DNA from 3 places in the Halobacillus sp. ABR2_026 genome. Region 3 is predicted to be linked to each of the others. Evidence: predicted binding sites of a transcription regulator. Region 3 holds the regulator's gene; each other region holds the start of a gene.
The links. Region 3 encodes LexA, which represses DNA repair genes until DNA is damaged. Its sites were predicted from a motif close to CGAACATATGTTCG; they were not measured.

Region 1: the regulator LexA is predicted to act here: its motif matches at 2,449-2,462, upstream of ACXADE_RS12620 (DNA polymerase IV).
Region 2: the regulator LexA is predicted to act here: its motif matches at 4,024-4,037, upstream of ACXADE_RS02580 (type IA DNA topoisomerase).

Annotation. Positions count from the first base shown of each region.
Region 1 covers NZ_JBSWTM010000001.1:2,415,875-2,423,510, reverse strand. The annotation lists gene ACXADE_RS12630 (acyl-CoA carboxylase subunit beta) at 1-1,138, shown strand, start outside; gene ACXADE_RS12625 (M20/M25/M40 family metallo-hydrolase) at 1,209-2,333, shown strand; gene ACXADE_RS12620 (DNA polymerase IV) at 2,480-3,727, shown strand; gene ACXADE_RS12615 (YpzI family protein) at 3,787-3,915, shown strand; gene ACXADE_RS12610 (small acid-soluble spore protein P) at 3,935-4,084, shown strand; gene ACXADE_RS12605 (DUF3892 domain-containing protein) at 4,196-4,420, shown strand; gene ACXADE_RS12600 (ABC transporter ATP-binding protein) at 4,696-5,397, shown strand; gene ACXADE_RS12595 (ABC transporter permease) at 5,394-7,631, shown strand.
Region 2 covers NZ_JBSWTM010000001.1:471,684-479,319, forward strand. The annotation lists gene ACXADE_RS02560 (alpha/beta fold hydrolase) at 1-193, opposite strand, end outside; gene ACXADE_RS02565 (hypothetical protein) at 382-1,797, opposite strand; gene ACXADE_RS02570 (iron-containing alcohol dehydrogenase) at 1,999-3,165, shown strand; gene ACXADE_RS02575 (nuclease-related domain-containing protein) at 3,348-3,731, shown strand; gene ACXADE_RS02580 (type IA DNA topoisomerase) at 4,107-6,254, shown strand; gene ACXADE_RS02585 (2OG-Fe(II) oxygenase) at 6,489-7,124, shown strand; gene ACXADE_RS02590 (ATP-dependent 6-phosphofructokinase) at 7,252-7,636, shown strand, end outside.
Region 3 covers NZ_JBSWTM010000001.1:1,881,469-1,889,104, forward strand. The annotation lists gene ACXADE_RS09715 (methionine gamma-lyase family protein) at 1-460, shown strand, start outside; gene ACXADE_RS09720 (MerR family transcriptional regulator) at 576-980, shown strand; gene glnA (type I glutamate--ammonia ligase) at 1,005-2,336, shown strand; gene ACXADE_RS09730 (hypothetical protein) at 2,475-2,699, shown strand; gene lexA (transcriptional repressor LexA) at 2,734-3,357, opposite strand; gene ACXADE_RS09740 (YneB family resolvase-like protein) at 3,662-4,321, shown strand; gene ACXADE_RS09745 (DUF896 domain-containing protein) at 4,407-4,640, shown strand; gene tkt (transketolase) at 4,817-6,820, shown strand; gene ACXADE_RS09755 (YneF family protein) at 7,149-7,373, shown strand; gene ACXADE_RS09760 (cytochrome c biogenesis CcdA family protein) at 7,514-7,636, shown strand, end outside.

The DNA of each region.
Region 1 (7,636 bases), 530 kb from region 3:
AGGGGTATCTTCTTTGGATGGATACGGTCAGGTTTTTTACCGGAACTCCATTTACTCAGGGGTCATTCCGCAAATCTCCGTCATTATGGGGCCGTGTGCTGGTGGTGCGGTATATTCTCCAGCCATCACGGATTTCGTAATCATGGTGGAAAAGACGTCTCAAATGTTCATTACCGGGCCGAAAGTAATTGAAACAGTTACTGGTGAGCAGATATCAGCAGAAGACCTCGGTGGCGCAGGTGTCCATAATTCTTTAAGTGGTAATGCCCACTTGAAAACATCAGATGAAGCTTCTGCTTTAGACGCTGTGCGTGACCTTGTCAGTTATCTGCCTCAAAATAATGAGGAGAAGACACCGGAAATCGATGTAGAACCGGAAGACCATTTCAGACCGGATCTTACAGACAAAATTCCTTTTGATCCTCTACGTCCTTACGATGTGCGTGTAATTATCGATGAAGTGGTCGATGAAGCATCGTTTTTTGAAATCCACAAGGACTTTGCAAAGAACATTGTCGTCGGGTTCGCCCGTCTGCACGGGAAAACAGTCGGACTCGTGTGTAACCAGCCGAAATACATGGCCGGGGGGTTAGATATCGATTCAAGTGATAAAGCGGCGCGGTTTATTCGTACATGTGACTCGTTTAATATTCCATTGATTACATTCGAAGATGTTACAGGATTTTTCCCGGGCATCAAACAAGAGCATGGAGGAATCATCCGTCACGGTGCAAAAATTTTGTATGCCTATTCAGAAGCGACTGTTCCTAAGCTGACAGTTATTACAAGAAAAGCTTATGGAGGAGCGTATGTTGCCCTGAACAGTAAGTCGATCGGAGCTGACCTTGTCTATGCCTGGCCGAATGCCGAAATTGCTGTGATGGGTCCTGAGGGGGCAGCGAATATCATTTTTGCCAAAGAAATTCGCGAAAGTACTAATCCTGAAGAAACTAGACAAAACAAAATTAATGAATATAGAGAAAGATTCGCGAACCCTTACGTAGCGGCAGGACTTGGAATGATCGATGATGTTATCGATCCAAGAGAAACGCGTGCCACTTTAATCAAATCTTTGGACATGCTTAAGAACAAGCATGAAGGCCGTCCGTATAAAAAACATGGCAACATCCCACTATAATTGACACCGTCCTTTCGTTCCGCTAACGTACTAAGAGGAACAGGTTTACATATGAAGGAGGAAACTATAGATGGCTGCCATTAATAAAGAACGCTTGCTTCAGGAATTTTTAGAGTTGGTTCAAATTGACTCAGAAACTGAAGAGGAAGCAGAAATTGCTAAAGTATTAAAACAAAAATTTGAGGACTTAGGCTTGGAAGTCCTGGAGGATGACGCGGCTTCGGTCACTGGTCATGGGGCGAACAACCTCATCTGTAATTTGGAAGGGTCGAAGAAGGGTGCAGATATGATTTATTTCACTTCGCACATGGATACGGTCGTTCCAGGGAACGGTGTAAAACCATCTGTTGAAGATGGCTATATTGTGACGGATGGAACAACGATTCTGGGGGCCGATGATAAAGCAGGGATTGCTGCTATTCTGGAAGCGATCCGTTCTCTTCAGGAACAACAGGTTGAACATGGGGATGTTCAATTCGTCATTACAGTGGGTGAGGAAAGCGGCCTTGTCGGAGCAAAAGCTTTGGATGCTTCTTTACTTAAAGCGAAATATGGATATGCTCTCGATAGTGATGGACAAGTCGGAAACATTATCATTGCAGCTCCTACCCAGGCGAAAATAAAAGCTGTGGTTAAAGGAAAAACCGCTCATGCAGGGGTTGCCCCTGAGAAAGGGATTTCTGCCATTACTCTAGCGTCCCGAGCAATTGCTAAAATGCCTCTCGGACGAATTGACGACGAAACTACGGCGAATATCGGGCGCTTTGAAGGTGGTCAAAAAACAAACATTGTATGCGATCACGTCGAAGTGTTAGCGGAAGCCCGCTCTTTGGACCCAGATAAAATGAAAGCCCAAGTGGAAAAAATGCAGCAGGCTTTTCTGGAAACAGCTGAAGAAATGGGTGGAGAAGTTGAACTGGATATAGAAGTTATGTATCCAGGGTATAAACAGCAAGCAGGGGATCAAGTAGTTGAAGTCGCCCGGGCAGCAGCGAAGCGTATCGGCCGTGAAAGTGAGTTGTTGACAAGCGGCGGGGGAAGTGATGCTAATGTCATCGCTGGTCATGGTGTACCGACAGTTAATTTAAGTGTCGGCTATGAAGAAATTCATACAACCAATGAGCGCATGCCTGTGAGTGAACTTGAAAAAGTGACTGAGTTGGTCACGTCCATCATTGAAGAAGTAGCTCAATAAAGTAAAAAAAGGCTCCCTGTGATGGCAGGGAGCCTTTTTGCATAGAACCCCTCATGAGAATTGCACAATAGCAGAGCGTTGATTATCCATTGATCATCATGTCATGGTATAATAGAGAACAAATGTTCCAATGGAGGAAGTACGTTATGGAGTCCAAATGGTATCCGAAAAAAGGTCGAGTCATATTTCATGTGGATATGAACAGTTTCTATGCTTCTGTGGAAGCGGCTTTTGATCCATCCCTAAAAGGGAAGCCGTTGGCCATTGCAGGAAATCCGGAAGAAAGACGCGGCATTATCGTCACAAGCAGCTATGAGGCAAGGAAATATGGGGTCAAGACGACAATGCCTCTAGGCGAAGCGAGACGGTTGTGTCCGGGTTTAATTGTGATGAGGCCAACGTTTGAACGATATCGGACAGCATCTAAAGAAATGTTTAAAATACTTGCAGATGTCACCTCGATGGTCCAGCCGGTATCCATTGATGAAGGATACATGGACATTTCCGAATGTGCGGAGCAGGGATCTCCTCCTGAAATCGCGGAGAATATCCAAAAGCGTATCCATGACGAACTTGACCTTTCCTGTAGTATTGGCATTGCTCCTAATAAATTCCTGGCAAAGATGGCATCTGATATGAAAAAGCCGATGGGGATCACGATCCTTCGAAAGCGTGATCTCCCCTCTAAATTATGGCCGATGCCCATTGAGGAAATGTATGGAGTAGGAGATAAAACGGCAGAAAAACTTAGGAAAATACAAATTGAAACCATCGGTCAACTAGCTGCACATCCGGTCTTGGAGTTGAAGGGTGTGTTGGGTATTAATGGAGAGCGGTTAAAAAATAGAGCGAACGGGATTGACCAAAGAGTGGTAGACCCGGAAGCGGTCCATGAATTCAAGAGTATCGGAACTTCAACGACACTGCCTCAGGACACCACTGATGATGTTGAAATTCAAAGCGTTCTCCGCAGACTTTCCCATAAAGTTGAGGCCCGGATGAAGAATAAAAAAGTGCTCGCCAGAAATGTTCAGCTTATGATACGTTATCATGATAGAAAAAACGTAACCCGCAGCCGACAGCTCCAGCAGTTTGTCCACAAGTCAGAAGACCTCTTTCAAGTAGCGGTGCAGTTATTTGATGATCATTGGAATCAACAGCCTGTCCGTTTGCTTGGTGTTACGGCGAGTGACCTTGCTGAGAAATCAGAAGTCAGTCAACAGCTGGACCTGTTTAATTTTGAAGAATATGCAAGTAAAGAAAAGCTTTATAAAACCATTGATGATTTAACAGAAAAATATGGAAAAAACCCTTTCCGTGATTTAAGTCATTCATCTGATGCGCAAGTAAATACGAGCTTTCAAAAGGATTTTCTCGACGATTACAAAAAATGATTCCCAGGGATAGCCGCCATCCTCTTTTCCATACTAAGCAAGAAGGGAGGCGTGTGAAGATGGGTAGAGACAGACAAGAGAAAAAGTTGAAGAAATCCGGTAGAGTGGAGTCCGATCGTGATCAGCGTCTGAGTTATCCTGGAGCGACTGCGATGGAAGGACCGGAAGCAGCTCGAAAACGCAGATAATGAAGGAGGCGGATGGGTAATGGGACGACGTATGGGACCCAAACAACAGGAACAACCGAACTTACCACTAGGACCCAAGCAGGCCTACGGTGAGCCGGCACAAGGCTCGCATAAAGTGAAAAACGCACAGCACACACGTCAGAAGCAAAAATCTTCTCACGATATGTAGGAGGATAAGGCAGCCCAAGGGCTGACTTTCTTTTGCTCATTTTCTAAAAATAACCTCGTCAGAATAGGATTGTAAAGAAGAGACAAAATAGATGTGAGGAGGTTGAGAATGATGCCAGAACGAATTGTCGCCGTTAGAAAAAACGGACAAGGAAGCATTGTTGAAATGCAGCTGTCGTCAGGACAAGTGGTCGATTATAAGCGGGCACATGATATGGCGCGCAGCGGTGAACTGGAACACGTGAACCTCATTCGAGGGAAAGATGGAGAAGACCATCTGCGCAGTGAACCGGATGGCATTCAATCCAATAATTTGGACAACCTTCCATCTTTTTAATAGAGAGAACCCAGGCAAAGCCTAGCGCTTGTCTGGGTTTTCTTGTTTGTAAGGTTTCAATATCTAACTTCCACAATTCCTGTCTTTTTCATGGAAGCGCCATTAATAATAAGTTCTTCCATTTCAATGACTGTCAGTGGAGGGAAAATAATAAATAATGAAATTTATACATATATATATTTCAAAAAGTTATTGACTTCTTATCTGATTGAGGTACACTAAAAATGAAATAAATGATGTTTTATATTACAAAACTTTTAATTGGAGATGATGAGATGGCAATCTTCGCAAAACAGGTTACAAAAGAATATAAAAGCGGAGAAGTGACAGTGCAGGCGCTTCGCCAGGCATCCTTGGAAGTACCCGACAAGAAAATTGTTACGATTCTTGGACCTTCAGGGTCGGGGAAATCGACGTTACTAAATGTCATCGGGGGAATTGACCGGTATGATTCAGGAACGATTAAAGTAGGGGATTCTGTTCTCGATCAATTGAAAGACCGTCAACTGACGGACTACCGGCGTAAATTCATCGGGTTCATTTTTCAACAGTACAATTTAATTCCGACCTTAACAGTTGAAGAGAACGTGGAAGTAGGGAAGGAATTGAGCAGCAACCCTCTGGGCATGAAAGATACGTTGGAGAAGGTTGGAATGTGGGACAAAAAAGATAAGTTCCCATCCCAGTTGAGTGGCGGGGAGCAGCAGCGTGTTGCCATTGCAAGGGCATTGATTAAAAATCCACAGGTGCTCCTATGCGACGAACCAACAGGAGCCCTTGATGAAGAAACGGGAAAGAACATTCTGAAACTGTTGAAATTCGTAAACGAACAATATGGAACGACCGTTCTAATTATCACCCACAATCAGGGAATCGGGGATATGGCACACGCTGTGATTCGGATGAAAAGCGGTGAAATTGTTGACTCCTATGACAATGAAAACCCTGTCGACCCAGAGAAGGTGACATGGTCATGATTCTCAGAAAATCCGTATACCGTACTTTAAAAGAGAAAAAGTTTCAGTATGCAGGGGTGGCCATACTTCTTCTTCTAGCCGTCATGCTTTACGTTTCTCTCTCCATGGCGATTACGACTTTGGAATCAAGAAATGAGACGTTTACTGAGGATTACAAGCAGGAGAGTTTTCATTTTGTCGCTGGTGGAGAAATTTCAGATGAGCAGCTTTCGTCCTGGGAAGAAGAGTATGACCTCCTTTTGGAGAAACGGAAATATGTTGATGTTGCAGTAGATGAGTCGACGTTAAGAATGTTTACGACGACGGATGCCATCAACCTTCCTTACATTGCTGATGGTGAGGAGCCTTCAGGAAATCAGGAAATCGCGATTTCCAAAGTGTATGCAGAGAAACATAACTATGAAGTCGAGGATAAGCTTAATGTAGGAGAGCAGACTTTTGACATTACCGGATTCGTCTACCTCCCTGATTACATTTATATGGTTGAACAAATGAATGATTTGTTAGCGGATGCTGAAAAGTTCGGCATCGGTGTTGTAACAGGATCCGATTTTTCTGAATTTGAAGGTCAGACAGAAATTTTGGGCTGGACGGAAAGTGGTGACGTTCCGGATGGATTCAGGGAAGCTGTCAGTGGTGAAACACCCCTTTTGAAGTTCGTTCAGTCGGAAGATAATCCACGAATCGGTTTTGTAGAGACAGAAATTGAAGGTGCGAAAAGCATGACCACGACGCTTCCGCTTTTCATCCTGGCTCTTTCAATCGCTATGGTCCTCATGCTTATGAAGCGACGGATGGATATGCAGAGAAAAGAAATTGGAACACTCATGGCCCTTGGATATAGAAAGAGTGAAATGGTCCGGCATTATCTAGGTTATGCCTGGCTCATCGGATTAGGAGGTACGATTGGAGGTTTACTCGTTGGAGCGGCTTTGTCCATTCCTTTATCCAATTTGTATGCCAACTATTTTAACCTTCCGGCTCTTTCCATGTTTGACTGGGATCCGATCGTGCTTGTCATTGGTCTGATTCTTCCATTATCGCTTCTGATTCTGCTGACTGCCTTTGTCATCAACCGGACATTACGTACAGAACCGTTGAAACTTTTACGGCCGAAAGAGATGGCGAGTGGAAAAAAATCGTGGCTCGAAAAGCTTCCTCTTTTGCAGAAAGGAAGTTTTATCAGAAGGTTCCGGTTGAGACTAATGGTGAGAAGCAAAGCAAGAAGCTTCTATATCTTTGTCGGGGTCATGTTTTCTACTGTTCTGCTTTTATTCGGATTGATCACATTCAACAGCATGGATGAACTGGTGGAGACAACGTATAAAGATATTTTGAAATATGATTATGCTGTTCACTATCAATCGTTAATGACGGAAGAGACAAGTGAATCTCAAAGTCCTTTTACGATGAGTGAATTGGGTGTTGTTCATAAAGATGTGAAAATAACAGCTTTTGGTATGGAAAAGGAAACGGAATATATTGAGTTAAGTGCAGACGGGGAAAGTTTACGTTCAGGGTTATCGGAAGGCGCTGTTATTAGTGCCCCGTTAGGAGCAGTCCTTGGGGTTGGAGAAGGAGATGACATCCAGCTCGAAAATGCATGGAATGAAAAGGAAATAACCGTAACAGTTAAGGGAGTAGCCGATCTTTATACAGGGAATAACTTGTACCTTTCCCGTGACCAATTAAATGAATTCCTTGGCTTTCCTGAAGAAGCGTATACAGGCACGTGGCAGGACCAGTCTCCTGAAAGAAGTCAGAACGTGTATATGGTAGAAGATAAGCAAAAAGCGATTGACAGTTTTGAGTCTACAACAGGAGCAACAAGAGCTTCTGTTGTGAGCATGGCCGTTTTCGCTGTGTTGATCGGGGTCATTGTTTTGACTTTGCTTACGAATTTAATCGTTGAAGAAAACTCACCATCAATTTCACTATTTAAAGTCATGGGTTATCAAGATAAGGAAGTATCAAAGCTTGTATTGAGTGTGTATACGCCCATTGTGCTCATTGCCTATTTTGTTTCCATCCCTTTAGCAAGTCTAGGTTTGGATCAGACAATGAATTCGCTGGTGGAAGAGACTGGATTCCTTATCCCTACAGATGTAGCCTGGTGGATGGTGCTGATTGGATTCGTGGTGATCGTCTTCACCTATTGGGTGTCCCTTGGATTATCCAAACGAAAACTGAAAAATGTTTCTTTACAGGAAGCTTTGAAAAAACAGCAGGACTAAAGAAA
Region 2 (7,636 bases), 1.4 Mb from region 3:
TTGAACGGCCATGGCTCCTCGGGTCGATCACGATCGTGCGATATGTTTTCGAGAAGTGACGGACTTGTTCAGTAAAAACTTCGGTCGTAAACGTAAAGCCCGGGATGAACACAAGCGGGGTGCCGGTTCCAGATTCTTCAACGAAAATCTCAATGCCTGGATCCACCTCAATGTACGTTTGTTTCGTTTTCATCGATTCCCTCCTCATTGATCATGAATTCCACGTATCTTCTTCATCTTATTCAATACACCTAGGTTCATATCCTTTCTGTGGAAGGATTCGTTTGTGAGAGAGAAAAGGTGTGCCTGCATCCAGGCACACCTTCTCATATGAAGATTAACCTAGGATGACGGTAAATGGCGTGTCGGAACCTTATCGATTTATAAAAACAACAGTACAAAAAGCTGGAGGTATATTTGGACCATCACATAAAAAGCCAGGGCGTATTTATAGTTGAATAAGAGACCGTTCTTGATGATACTTAAACGATTCACAGAACTCAGGATGATCGAGGGCAGGATGAGTGGAGATACCATGATTGATATGACACTACCTGATGTGATTCCAAGGACAACGATTTCCGGCGGATAGGGAAGGTCCACTCCCTGCAGAATTCCAGAGACAAGTACGATGACTGTCAATGGTCCGAGTCCGATGAATCCAAGGATAATGACGACAAAAGGAAGCACCCATAAAAAGTTCAGGAACGGTACGGCGTCTGTGACATAGAAGAGTCCATCGATAATATATTCTCCATATCCCGACTCATTCACCGCGTGGATCAGGTAACCTGCTGAGAGCAGGATGGAAAACTGCTGGGCTTTGTTTGGAATGCTTTCCATAACATAGGCTTTGCCGTTTTCCGTAATGGCACTGCTTCTTTTGCGGATGATGAAATAGAGAATCACCCAGGCTACGATGACGATCGGGATGATGAGCAGCAGCTGGACGTCCCAAAAGGCATTGAGCAGGAAGATGGAACCGAACAGTGTCACAAAAAGGAGGACGAATTCCAGGGCATCTTTATTCCCTTTGGTTTCCTGCTTTTTCTGCTCAGCGATTTTCGCCAGCTGATCCTGAATTCCTGCCGTAAGATCAACACCATAATGGCGCTCTTGGTAATGAGAGAACAGCACGGATAATAAGATTCCGGCGAAAGATAAGAAGAAACCTTGCAGAATCGATAAGCCTAAAGACGCGCCGAGGGCATCGACAGCGAAAATGAAGCTGGGGATGCTTACCACCCACATCGTCGTTAAAGAAAACGCCCGCAGTAAAGCGGTCCCTTTGTAGTTCTCCCAGGCTTCTCCTTTTTGATCGCTCAAAAAGTCGTTGATCATTCCGTAAACCATCGGAATCGAACCGAATAGTAAAAAGTAGGAAATGATTTGTGTGATCACCATCATTCCAAAGTAAAACTTCCGACTCGTATTGAGCAGGTTTTGAGCGAAGTTGATGACGGATTCAATGTACGGTTTTTCTTCCAGTACCCAGCTGATGGTCGGGACGATCAGCAACAGGGAGATCAGTCCGCTCATAACGGTAAAGCCGGAAGCCGTCCCCTCTATAATTGAAGTCCCCGACGAGAGGTGAACCACGATAGCAATGGCGAGCAGGAGGAGCGATATGGCTGCCTGCTTCATTGGCAGGAAGAAATATCCCAGTACAAACGCCGCCAGCCCTGCCAGTGAAAGGGTCGTGGAAAGCACGTTTCCACCTATGAAGTAAACAATAAAGTGCATAATGACATATAAACTTATGAACAGGGTGTATCCTCTTTTTGCAAGTTGTACCATAAAGGATGCTCCATTCTTGATTGATAGTGCTGACCTACATATCTTACCATAAGACCTATTCTGGAGCTCATCTCCTGCACGAGACAGATGGGTTACGAAAGGACTGGATTTGTAGGAGGAGCCCATCAGGGAGTTTTGATGATGTTCATAGCGGATATATTCCCGAATGTAACCAAAAATCATCAGAAGGAGATCATTGTTATGAACCGTTTTACAATTCCGCGCGACATTTATTTTAGTGAAAATGCTCTTGATATATTGAAATCTGTAGAAGGAAAAAAAGCTTTGCTTGTAATTGGTGGAGGTTCTGTTAAGGAAAATGGGAATCTCGATATCATCGAAAAAAATCTTGCAGAAGCGAATATCGAAACGAAGCTGATTGAAGGTATCACAGAAGAGCCTTCCACAAATCTTGTGAAGGAACACTTGGATACAGTGAATGAGTTTGAACCGGATTGGATCATCGGAATCGGTGGAGGTTCTCCGATGGATGCTGCCAAAGCCTTCTGGCTGTTCTATGAACATCCGAATCTCTCATTTGAAGAGGCAACCCAACCGTTTGAACTTCCTGAACTTCGTTCGAAAGCAAGATTTATCGGTATTCCAACGACAAGTGGTACGGCCTCTGAAATCTCGAACCTTTCTGTTATCACGGATTCAGAGACAGGCGTGAAATACCCGCTGGCCACCTTCGAGCTGACGCCGGACATGGCGATCATCGATCCAGTCATGGTTGAATCCATGCCGAAGAGCGTGACAGCCTATAGCGGGATGGACGCCGTCACACACAGCATCGAAGCCTATGTAGCCAAACCACGAACGACGTTCACGGATGCTCTTGCGAAAGAAGCAGCTGAACTCTTAAGAGAACACCTTCTTTCTTCGTATCAAGGAGATCAAGACAGTCGTGAAAAAGTTCACTACGCCCAAGCAATGGCAGGCATGGCATTCTCTAATGCCGTCCTTGGTAATGTGCACAGCCTGGCACATAAAAGCGGACCGACCTTCGGAGTACCGCATGGCTGCGCCAATGGAATTTACCTTCCTTACGTCATACAATTCAACCGCCATGTAGTCGAAGACCGTTTTGCTGCCCTTGCTAAAAGAATTGGTCTTGAAGGGAAGAACGATGAAGAATTAGTAGACGCGCTCATTGAGTGGGTCCGTGAGTTGAACCGCAAAATGGAAGTACCAAATACCTTGAAAGATTTTGGTGTTTCTGAAGAATTGTTCAACGAACACGTCGATACGATGGCGAAAAACGCAGTGGAAGATCCGTGTACGGGAACGAACCCACGTGAAACATCTGTGGAAGAAATGAAGAAACTATTTGTTGCGGCATACTATGGTCAAGACGTCGACTTTTAAATAGTGGAAGCCAAGAGACCCGTTCTGGGTCTCTTTTTTTCTGGACATTAAAGGGGCTGGCGTTTTTAATAAGGGAGGAAAGAGCAAACACATGATAATAAACCCCCGCGTCGTCCCACCTGATATTACCCATTCAGAAATGCTGCTGCACTGCAATCTCTCCATTAGAAGAAATTCTATCGATTAAGCGAGCCGGATGGTCAGGCGAGCAATCTCTTGATTTTTATCTTCATTATTTGAAAGGTCCTCATTCCATGCTTCAAGACCTCTGTATCCATGATGACCACCACTTTTTCCAAATGGACACGGTGATGATATTCCCGTCCTTTAAATTGATCATTGAAGCTGAAAATAGGATCGGCCAGATTTACATCCATAGACAAATGAAAGAAATGCGCCGCGGCACAGAAGAATTCCAGGACCCTATCGAGCAGGCCGAACGCCAAAAGCAGCTGCTGGCGGAATGGGTGAAACAGCACATTGGATTTCAGATTCCCATCGACTTTGACACGATTTACTATTCATCCATCCGATCTGCAAAAAGGCGTCAGATGCCCAGCGTGTGAAAGGTATTCAATGAAGAGAGCCCAAATGAAATGGGCCTGTCCCGCTTGTTCTCATACCTCGCTGGATGCTCATGAACGAGCCTTACCTGAGTATGCCGCGCTGATCGTAAAAAGTCATAAGCGCGGGACTTTCTGAACGTGAACTCCCGTCATGTGGTGTACCGACTATTAAGCGCTTATAGTAAGGGAACGAGAGGTTCAACTAAGAAAGCGGAATTTATACTGGATGAATGAATGCTATGCTCGTTAAAGATTGAGTGAGTCGCGTGAAAGACTCAGCACAGCGCGCCAACGAACAAAAGTACGGCGTCAACCTCTTGCTTTACGCTTCTGTGCATAGTACTCTTGGGGTTCAACGAAGGGAGTGGGGAGACCATGACGAAAGTGGTCATCTTAGCGGAAAAACCCTCTCAGGCAAAAGCATATGCAGAGGCTTTTAAAGTACAGGAAAAAACGAAAACGTATATAGTATTGAAACCGGATGATACGTTCCCGGCTGGGGCGACGATTACGTGGGGCGTTGGTCATCTGGTGGAATTGAAAGAACCGCATGATTACAAGCCGGAATGGAAGAAGTGGAAGCTGGATCAGCTCCCGATTGTTCCGGATCGCTTTCTGGAAAAGGTATCGAAAGGAAAGTGGGAGCAGTTTAAAGAGGTCAAGCGCTTGTTCCAGCAAGCAGACGTCCTCATCAATGCTGCTGATGTGGACAGGGAAGGATCGAATATCTTCTACAGTATCCTCCGGTTGACTGGTGTGAAGGGGAAGCCGGTCCAGCGCTTGTGGATCAATTCTCTGGAAAAAGACGAAGTGCGTAAAGGCTTTAAAAATCTACAAAACAATGAAAAAGATTTGCGTATGTTTGATGAAGCGAAAGCCCGTCAGATCAGTGATTGGATGGTAGGGATCAATGCCAGCCGCCTATTTACTCTCCATTTGCAGAAAAAAGGTTTCGGGAGTTACTTATCAATCGGGCGTGTGCAGTCGCCGACGGTTTATTTAATATACCAGCGACATAAGGAGATTGAAGACTTTGTCTCCGAGCCTTTCTATCAGATCGAGGGCCTTTTCCAATCGGAGGCGGGTTCCTATAAGGGTCTGGCTGAAATTAAAGAGAAGGATAAAGCGAAAGTACAGGCGCTGATGGATCAGCATGGACTGAAAGAAAAGGTAGATGACGAGGGGACGATCCAGCGTGTAGACAAAAAGACGAAACATCAAAAATCACCGAAGCTGCACTCCCTGTCCACGTTGCAAAGTGTCGCGAACCGTCGTTGGAAATACACGCCATCGCAGGTGTTGAAGACGATGCAGAAGCTTTATGAGAAGAAACTGGTTTCCTATCCGAGAACCGACTGTAATTACATTACAGAGAGTGAATTCTCTTATTTGGTGAACAACTTGAAGTCTTATCAGGATACACTGAATGTGTCGTTTACTCCAATCACTTTAAAACCCAGAAAACGGTATGTCGACAGTAAGAAAGTTCAGGAACACTATGCGATCATCCCGACGAAGACGGTCCCTACAGAAAAGAAGCTCAACGGGTTGAGTCGTGAAGAACATAATATTTATTCCGAAGTGATGGCCACCACGCTTGCGATGTTCCATAGCGACTACGTCTATGAAGAAACGACGATATTCACTCATGTGCACGAGCTTCCTTTCAAATCGACGGGGCGGAGAGAGGTGCATCGAGGATGGAAAGAACTTTTTCCGAAGCCTTCGAAAGCGAAGCAGGAGAAAGATGCACTGCTTCCAAATGTCGAAAAAGGGGAAGAGGTAGGCGCTCGCCTTCATATCAAAGAAAGTATGACGCAGCCCCCGAAACCGTATACGGAAGGCCAACTGATCAACATGATGAAAACGTGCGGAAAACTGATGGATGATGAAGAAGATGTAGAAATCCTCAAGGAAGTCGAAGGTCTCGGAACGGAAGCGACCCGGTCGAGCATCATCGAAACAATTAAGGCGCAAAAGTACATCGAAGTGAAAAAGAACAATGTTTATGTCACAGCTAAAGGGATTACACTGTGCGAGGCTATCGAAGGAACGCTGTTGTCCAGTCCCTCCATGACAGCTAAGTGGGAATCCTATTTGAAGAAAATCGGAAGCGGAGAAGGATCGAAACAGATGTTCATTAAGCAGACGAGCCAGTTTATTGAAAAACTAATTCAGGAAACTCCAGATTCCATCCAACAAGTTCAAATCCGAGATACCGGTGAAAAGAAGAAATGGAATACACCAATTGCCAAATGCCCGGCATGCGGAACAGGCTCCATCATGGACCGGTACAAATTCTATGCATGCTCTGAATACAAAAAGGGGTGCAAGGTGAGTTTTCCGAAAAGACTCGCCGGAAAAACGCTCACAGCCAATATGATCAAAACGTTGTGTGAGAAAAAGCGAACGAAAGTTTTGAAAGGATTCAAAGGGAAGAAAACGTTCAGCACAGCCCTGATGCTGGATGAAGAATACAAGATTAAATTCGACTTTAAAAACAAAACAGAAAAAAGCCGCTAACCCGATCATTTCGAGCATCACCGCCTCTATTCAAGGTGGTGGTGCTTCTTTATATGGGGGTCTGAAGAAATGTTTTGGACTTTTTTCTATCATATGTGAACAAATATGGAATTTTTATCAAAAATAAAGAATAAAAAGTAAAAAGGTGATATGATATCTCATATCCTATCATTCCGGACAGGATATATGTTTTATGAAAGCGTTTTATCAAAATAAGAAGAGGTTGATGAAAAGTTGACATTAACAGTGAAAGAAACTTCCATTTTCGATCATACAGGAAGCAGGATTGTTACATCAGATCGTGAAGTCGCCATTATTGCAAAAATGGAAGATCCAAAGATTGCTATATTGGGAAACGTCGTCAGTGATGCGGAATGCGAGCAGTTGATCCGTCGGTCTAAAAGTCGGATGAACCGGTCGAAAATCGGTTCCAAGCATGAAGTGAACGATATCCGGACAAGCAGCAGCACGTTTCTGCCGGACGATGATATTACGAGCCGCATTGAAAACCGATTGGCGCAAATCATGAATGTTCCTGTCGAACATGGAGAAGGTCTTCACATCCTGAACTATCAACCAGGGCAAGAATATAAAGCACACTATGATTATTTTAAGGCTAAAGCAAAGCCTGTCAGTAATCCGAGGATTAGTACACTCGTCCTGTATTTGAACGATGTGGAGGAGGGCGGCGAAACTTATTTCCCTCACATGAACTTATCTGTATCTCCACAAAAAGGCATGGGCGTCTACTTTGAATATTTCTATTCCGACTCTGCCATCAATGAACGGACGCTGCACGGTGGTTCACCGGTTGTTACTGGAGAAAAATGGGCAGCTACGATGTGGGTGCGTAGAAAACAATATCGTTGAGGATGAAGGAGTGCTGGAGGCTGCAATGATGAGGCAGCTTCCAGCACTTTTTGAGTTTCTGCCAGTTATTGCTACAATAGTAGAGAATGTACAACGTAGAATTACATAAGGAAAGTGAGTGGTGATGGTGAAAAGAATCGCAGTTCTGACGAGTGGAGAAGATGCTCCAGGAATGAATGCCGCCCTGCGTGCCGTCGTAAGGTCAGGGTTGTATTTTGAGAGAGAGATGATCGGTATCAAGTACGGTTTCCAAGGTGTATTTGATGAAGAACTTGAAGAGATGGATGCTGCTTCCGTAGGCGCGATTATCCAACGTGGAGGAACCATTCTTCAGTCGTACAAAAGTGAGGAAATTATGACCGATGCTGGTCAGGAGCAAGCGATTCAAATCTTAAAGAGACACGAAGTAGATGCCCTCGTCGTCATTGGTGGAAGAGATGCCTTGCGCGTAGCTGCCTCTATTAGTGACAAAGAGTTTCCGTGCATTGGAGTGCCTGCTACCATCGACAATG
Region 3 (7,636 bases):
CCCGAGCTTAAACACCCTTCAGGAAATGTATCAGGGGATTTTCCTTGCACCACACGTCGTAGGAGAAGCGCTGAAAGGAGCGATCTTCACTTCCAAATACCTGAGTGAATGGGGCTTTGATACAAATCCTGGTTTTAATGCCAAGCGGACTGACTTGATTCAATCGGTTAATTTTCAAACCGCCGATCAAATGATCAAGTTCTGTCAATCCATCCAGCAAGCTTCGCCTGTGAACTCCCACTTCAAGCCAGAGCCAAGTGCAATGCCGGGATATGATGATGAAGTCATCATGGCAGCGGGTACGTTCATCCAAGGGGCGAGTCTCGAGTTGACGGCGGATGGTCCTATCCGACCTCCCTATACAGCTTTCGTTCAAGGGGGACTGACGTATGCACATGTTAAGCTTGCTGTCGTCCAGGCTGTAGCACAGATGGTAGATGAGGGAATGGTCAAAGCTTGAAGAGAAAGGTATGATACCCCTTTCATAAATTGTGTGAACATTCCTCACATATGTTGACATATCCCTTGCGTGACGTATAATTAAAGTATCATTCTTATGGGGAGGAGGCACATCGATGAGTGATGAAATTCGTCGTTCTATGCCGTTGTTCCCGATGGGGATTGTTCAATCTTTGACAGACCTTACTGCACGCCAAATTCGGTATTATGAACAGCATGAGCTTGTTCAGCCGGCGCGTTCAGAAGGGAACCGCCGCATGTTTTCATTCAATGATGTCGATCGACTGTTGGAAATTAAAGATCTGATCGATCAGGGAGTCAACATGGCCGGAATTAAAAAAGTTCTGAAGATGCACAGCGATTCAGAAAATGAAGCGTATGATGAAAAGCAAGTGAAAGAAGTGCACAATGAACTTACTGAAAAAGAGCTTCGTCGGATGTTACAACGAGAACTATTCACAGCGGGAAGACAAGGTAAATTAGCAATTAGACAGGGAGAAATGTCCAGGTTCTTCCATTAATCTTGTGTCGAGAGGGGAAATTCAATGGGTTTAACTAAAGAAGAAATTTACAAGAAAATCGATGAAGAAAACGTCAAGTTCATCCGCCTGCAGTTTACGGATATGCTTGGCACAATCAAAAATGTGGAAATTCCACTAAGCCAGTTGGATAAAGCAATTGATGGCATGATGATGTTTGACGGATCCTCCATCGAAGGATTCGTACGAATAGAGGAGTCCGATATGTATCTGGTACCGGATTTGGATACGTTCGTCGTCTTCCCTTGGACGTCCGAGAAAGGGAAAGTCGCACGCTTCATCTGTGACATTTACAACCCAGACCAGACTCCATTTGAAGGATGCCCACGCTACAATTTGAAGCGTAACATCAAGAAAATGGAGAAACTAGGTTTTTCCGCTTTCAATATCGGTACGGAACCTGAGTTTTTCCTATTCAAATTAGATGAAAAAGGCGATCCGACGATGGAATTGAATGATAAAGGCGGGTATTTCGACTTGGCCCCAACCGATCTTGGGGAAAACTGCCGACGTGATATCGTTTTGGAGCTTGAGGAAATGGGCTTTGAAATTGAAGCTTCCCACCATGAAGTAGCTCCTGGGCAGCATGAGATTGACTTTAAATATGCAGATGCTGTCAAACACTGTGATGATATCCAGACTTTCAAACTAGTGGTCAAAACGATTGCGCGTCAACATGGTTTGCATGCGACATTTATGCCTAAACCGTTGTTCGGTGTCAACGGATCAGGAATGCATGCCAATATGTCTCTTTTCAACGAAAAAGGTAATGCTTTCTTCGACGAAAAAGGAAAAGAGCAGCTTTCTGAAGTCGCCTATCAATTCACAGCGGGTATTATTAAACATGCCACCAATTTTACAGCGGTCACAAACCCTACAGTCAACTCTTACAAGCGTCTCGTTCCGGGTTATGAGGCACCATGTTATGTAGCCTGGTCGGGTCAAAACCGGAGCCCTCTCGTACGTGTACCCACTTCCCGTGGGTTAAGCACCCGAATCGAGGTGCGCAGCGTGGACCCATCAGCCAACCCTTATATGGCGATGGCAGTTCTTCTTGCTGCAGGACTTGATGGTGTTGAAAATAAATTGGAAGCTCCGGCACCTGTAGACCGGAATATCTATGTTATGGATAAGAAAGAACGGGAAGCCCATGGAGTAAAAGACCTTCCTGCCACGCTTTATGACGCGCTGGAAGAGCTGCACAAAGATTCAATCATGGTAGAAGCTCTCGGTGAACACCTATTTGAACACTTCATTGAAGCGAAGGAAATTGAATGGGATATGTTCCGTACACAGGTTCATCCGTGGGAGAGAGAACAATACTTGCAAACCTATTAAGTACCAAAGCCTTGAAGCATACCATGCTTCAAGGCTTTTTTGTTCAGGGAAATTTCATAATTTTGGTCGTATACTTTTGGCTGCGAAATACATATAATAAAAACAAGAACAAATGTTCGTTTAGGGGGTGTGTTGCGAATGGACTCCTTATTCAATCGGTCAAAAATGGAAAAGATAAAACTTGAACTGATCTATATGAACAAAGAGGGGGCGGTGTCTCAACGGACAGTCAGGATCGTCGGTATACAGGATTTATATGTAACGGCATACTGCTATGAGCGAAAGCAGGTAAGGACATTTATGAAAGAAAACATCCTGTCTGTCCTGCCCAAGTCCTACCTAGGAAATAGATACGGCGCATAAAAAAGAGAGACGAGTGCTGACTCGTCTCTCTTTTTTAGTGTACGGTCCGATAAAGACCAACGACTTTCCCTAAAATGGCCACATCTTGTAATAAAATCGGCTCCATTGTGGCGTTTTCCGGTTGGAGGCGGACATGGTTTCTCTCTTTAAAGAAACGTTTTACGGTTGCTTCTTCGTCCTCTGTCATAGCAACGACGATATCGCCATTCTGTGCGGTCTGTTGCTGTCTGACGATAACCATATCTCCATCAAGAATACCAGCTTCGATCATACTCTCTCCCTGGACGATGAGAACGAACGTATTGTCATCCGAACCTGCGAGCGTATCTGGAAGCGGAACATATTCTTCAATATTCTCTACTGCGGTAATCGGAGACCCGGCTGTAACTTTACCAATAACTGGAGCGTAGGACGCTTCACTCCTTGGAATGCTGTGATCTTCTTCCAATTCAATCACTTCAATGGCACGAGGCTTTGTAGGGTCGCGTCTGATATACCCTTTTTTCTCCAGCCTGGACAAGTGCCCATGGACTGTTGAACTGGATGCGAGGCCGACGGATTGTCCGATCTCTCTAACAGATGGCGGATAACCTTTCAATAAAACTTGTTCTTTAATGAAATCTAGTATTTCCTGCTGCCGTTTTGAAAGTTTACTCATAGATTAGCACCTCGTACATAGGATTATAGTAACCACATTGTACCACCTATGTTTCAGAAATACAAACACGCGTTCGAAAAAAAGCCATTGACAAGAACCTGTGTTCGTATATAATAAAAGTAACAAACGCGAACACAGGTTCTTAGGAACGTTCGTTCTACAATATCGGAGGAGGATTTTCTTATGTTCAACAAACTATCTAAGCTCGATTACACGTATATTATTCTTTTTATTGTTAGTTTCATCATTCTCTATTATTCTATGGTAACGACCGTATAAATAGAGAGAAGAGAGGATCGTCCAGGTGAAGGTAATCATATATTGCAGAGTAAGTACTGAAAAAGAGGTGCAGGTAACTTCATTGAACCGGCAGAAGTCTGAATTGACAAGTATGGCTGAGGCCCATGGTTATGAAGTGGTTGAATGTATCGAAGAACAGGCAAGTGGCTATGAAATCGAACGGGAAGGGGTCTTCCGGATGTTGGAATTCTTTTCTTCTGGACAAGCGGATGCCCTTTTGGTTCAGGATGAAACTCGCTTGGGACGCGGGAATACGAAGATTGCTCTTTTTCATCAATTGAACCGGCTGGGAATTAAAGTTCTATCCTTATCCAATAACGGGGAACTGGAGTTGTCAGAATCGGACTCAATGGTATTGCAGATCGTAGGAATCGTCGAGGAATACCAAAGAAAAATACATAACATGAAGATACGGCGTGGAATGAGAAAAGCCGTAGCGGGTGGTTATGATCCATCCGCGAATTTATCCAACAGGGATCAGGCACCGGGCCGTGAGAGGATCGATTTCCCGATTGAGGAAGTCATGAGGTTAAGGAAGAACGATCTGACGTTTAAGGATATAGCCGCTACTCTTCGTGGTCTCGGATATGATGTTTCGAAAGCAACCGTCCACAGGAGATACAAAGAGTACCTATCCCTTGAAAAAGGTGAGGAATCAAGGTAATATAATGATTGAAGACAAGAGTCCCTAGATTTCTTGTCTTTTTCGTATGTATATGATCCAGACTACAAGCAAAGGAGAAGGATCTATGTTATCTAAAGAAAAAATTAATCGTATAAATGAATTGGCTAATAAATCCAAAGAGCAGGAGCTTACGAAGAATGAAAAAGCAGAGCAGCAGAAACTCCGCCAGGAATATTTGAAAAATGCCCGTCAATCCTTTAAAAACCAACTGAAAGGCGTAACAGTCGTTGATCCTAAAGGAAATGACGTTACCCCTGAAAAGCTTCGCCAAATGCAGAAGAATGAAAAAAAGAATTGATAGTTAATGATCCGTATTCGTTTTTTCGAATACGGATTTTTTGTTTATTTCCCTCGATCAAGGGGAAATTAGGTGGGAGGTTGTGCAAAGATTGCGCACAACGCTTGTCTCAAAGCGAATTTCATTATAGGATAATACATGGTACATATACCTGAATAGAAAGGGGAATGTTCAACATGGCAAACAGCCTTGAACAAACATCAATCAATACGATCAGAACATTAACAATCGATGCAGTAGAGAAAGCAAACTCCGGCCACCCTGGAATGCCGATGGGTGCAGCACCGATGGCATATACATTATGGACCCAGTTCATGGATCATAATCCGAAGAACTCGAACTGGTTTGACCGTGACCGTTTCGTCTTATCTGCTGGCCACGGATCCATGCTATTGTATAGTCTGCTTCACTTATCCGGTTATAACGTGACCATGGACGATTTGAAATCCTTCCGTCAGTGGGATTCTAAAACACCGGGGCACCCGGAATTTGGTCACACCGATGGAGTAGAGGCGACAACAGGTCCCCTTGGGCAAGGAATCGCGATGGCTACAGGCATGGCCATGGCGGAAGCACACCTTGCAGGGAAATACAACCGTGAAGGTTATAACGTAGTCGATCACTATACGTACACGATTTGTGGAGATGGAGACCTTATGGAAGGTGTATCTCAGGAATCTGCTTCACTTGCTGGTCACCTTGGCCTTGGCAAATTAATCGTCCTTTATGATTCCAATGATATTTCTCTTGATGGTGATCTTGACCGCTCGTTCAGTGAGAGTGTGGAAAAACGCTACGAAGCTTACGGCTGGCAAGTCATCCGTGTCGAAGATGGAACGAGTACAGAGGAAGTAGCTAAAGCTCTGGAACAGGCAAGAGCGAATACCGAACAGCCGACAATGATCGAAGTGAAGACGGTGATCGGCTATGGTTCTCCGAACAAATCTGGTAAATCAGCTTCCCACGGAGCTCCTCTAGGGGAAGATGAAGTGACTGCAGCCAAGCAGTTCTATGAATGGGAACACGAGCCTTTCCACGTACCAGAGGAAGTTTATCAGGACTTCAAAGCTAAAGTACAACAGAACGGTCAGGATAAGGAAGAGTCCTGGAACAGCTTGATGGCTCAATATAAAGAAGCTTATCCAGAGCTTGCAGAAGAACTTGAACGTGCGATTCGTGGAGAACTGCCAGAAGGTTGGGCGGATAATCTTCCAACATATAAAGTGGGAGAAGACGGCCCGGCAACACGCGCAGCTTCCGGCGATGCGATCAATGCTCTTTCACAGGCGATTCCGAACTTCTTCGGAGGCAGCGCCGACCTAGCAGGATCTAATAAAACCGCTGTTAAAGGAGAAGAAGACTTCTCCCGAAACAACTATGCAGGACGCAACATTTGGTTCGGTGTACGTGAATTCGCAATGGCTTCTGCATTGAACGGTATGGGTCTTCATGGCGGTCTTGAAGTATATGCGGGCACTTTCTTCGTGTTCAGTGATTACCTCCGTCCGGCCGTCCGCCTTTCCGCGCTGCAGAATCTTCCAGTAAACTATGTGTTTACACATGATTCAGTGGCTGTCGGTGAAGACGGGCCGACACACGAACCAGTTGAACAACTTGCTTCACTACGCGCAATGCCGAATCTTTCCGTGCTTCGTCCTGCAGATGGGAACGAAACCAACGCAGCATGGAGACTTGCGCTTGAGTCCGAAACGACACCTACAGCGCTCGTATTGACGCGTCAGGGTCTGCCGACATTGGAAGGCACAGCTGAGCATGCTTATGAAGGCATGAAAAAAGGTGCTTACATCCTGAGTGATTCTGATAAAGAGGAGCCGGATGCTATTCTACTTGCTTCAGGTTCTGAAGTGCAGTTGATTGTAGAAGCTCAAACAGAACTTAAGAAGAATGGTTATGATGTACGTGTAGTAAGCGTACCTTCATTTGACCGCTTTGAAGCACAGTCGAAAGAATATAAAGAACAGGTACTACCTTCTTCTGTCCGCCAGCGTCTGGCAGTCGAAATGGGAGCATCGTTCGGTTGGGAACGATATGTAGGCTTAGATGGCTCTGTGATCGGAATTGACAAATTCGGAGCATCAGCCCCGGGTAACACGGTCATTGAGAACTATGGTTTCACTGTTGAAAATGTCGTAAAACATGCTGAAAACTTGATGAAATAATAGAAGGGGAAGCTGCCTTTGAACAAGGCAGCTTCTTTACTTGAGAGAGTAATGATCTTATTTAAAGGTAAGAATTCCACACAAGGAAACCCTTTTCTGATCCATTGCTCTATGTGATATAATAGACATAAGAATGATTGTTGTCTCTGTTACAGTCAACTCCCACGGTGATGGAAAATTTGTTTTTTTCGTTGAGTTTCATTTTCTTGACATGAACGGTTGAAACCGTATTGAAGCGGACGGACAGGCTGATAAAACGACTATTGTATTCTATGGAACGTTTTACTATACTGTTATGGGAGACAACACGAAGGAGGAAGACGAAGTCATGACATTGGGGATCGTTTGGGTCATCATCATTGCCTTATTGACTCTTGTCGGTGGTGCAGCTCTAGGCTTCTTCATCGCGAGAAAGTACATGATGAATTATTTAAAAAAGAACCCGCCAATTAACGAACAAATGTTACGCACATTGATGATGCAGATGGGACAGAAACCGTCACAGAAGAAAATCAATCAGATGATGCGTTCAATGAACAATCAAATGAAATAATGAAAAAAAGCCTTCTTTCGTTATGAAAGGAGGCTTTATCTATGTAATTTTCAGGGGATGTTCACAACCTATCCGTCGTTTTCCGCGGAAGGCTCTGGTACAATAGGAGTCGACTATAAATGGTAAGGTGTGATGTTTGAATGGATGTGAATCTATTCCTTGCTTTTGGAGCAGGGTTTTTATCTTTTATATCTCCATGTGTATTTCCATTATATCCTGCTTTTTTGTCCTACATTACCGGGATGAGTGTTCAGGAGTTAAAA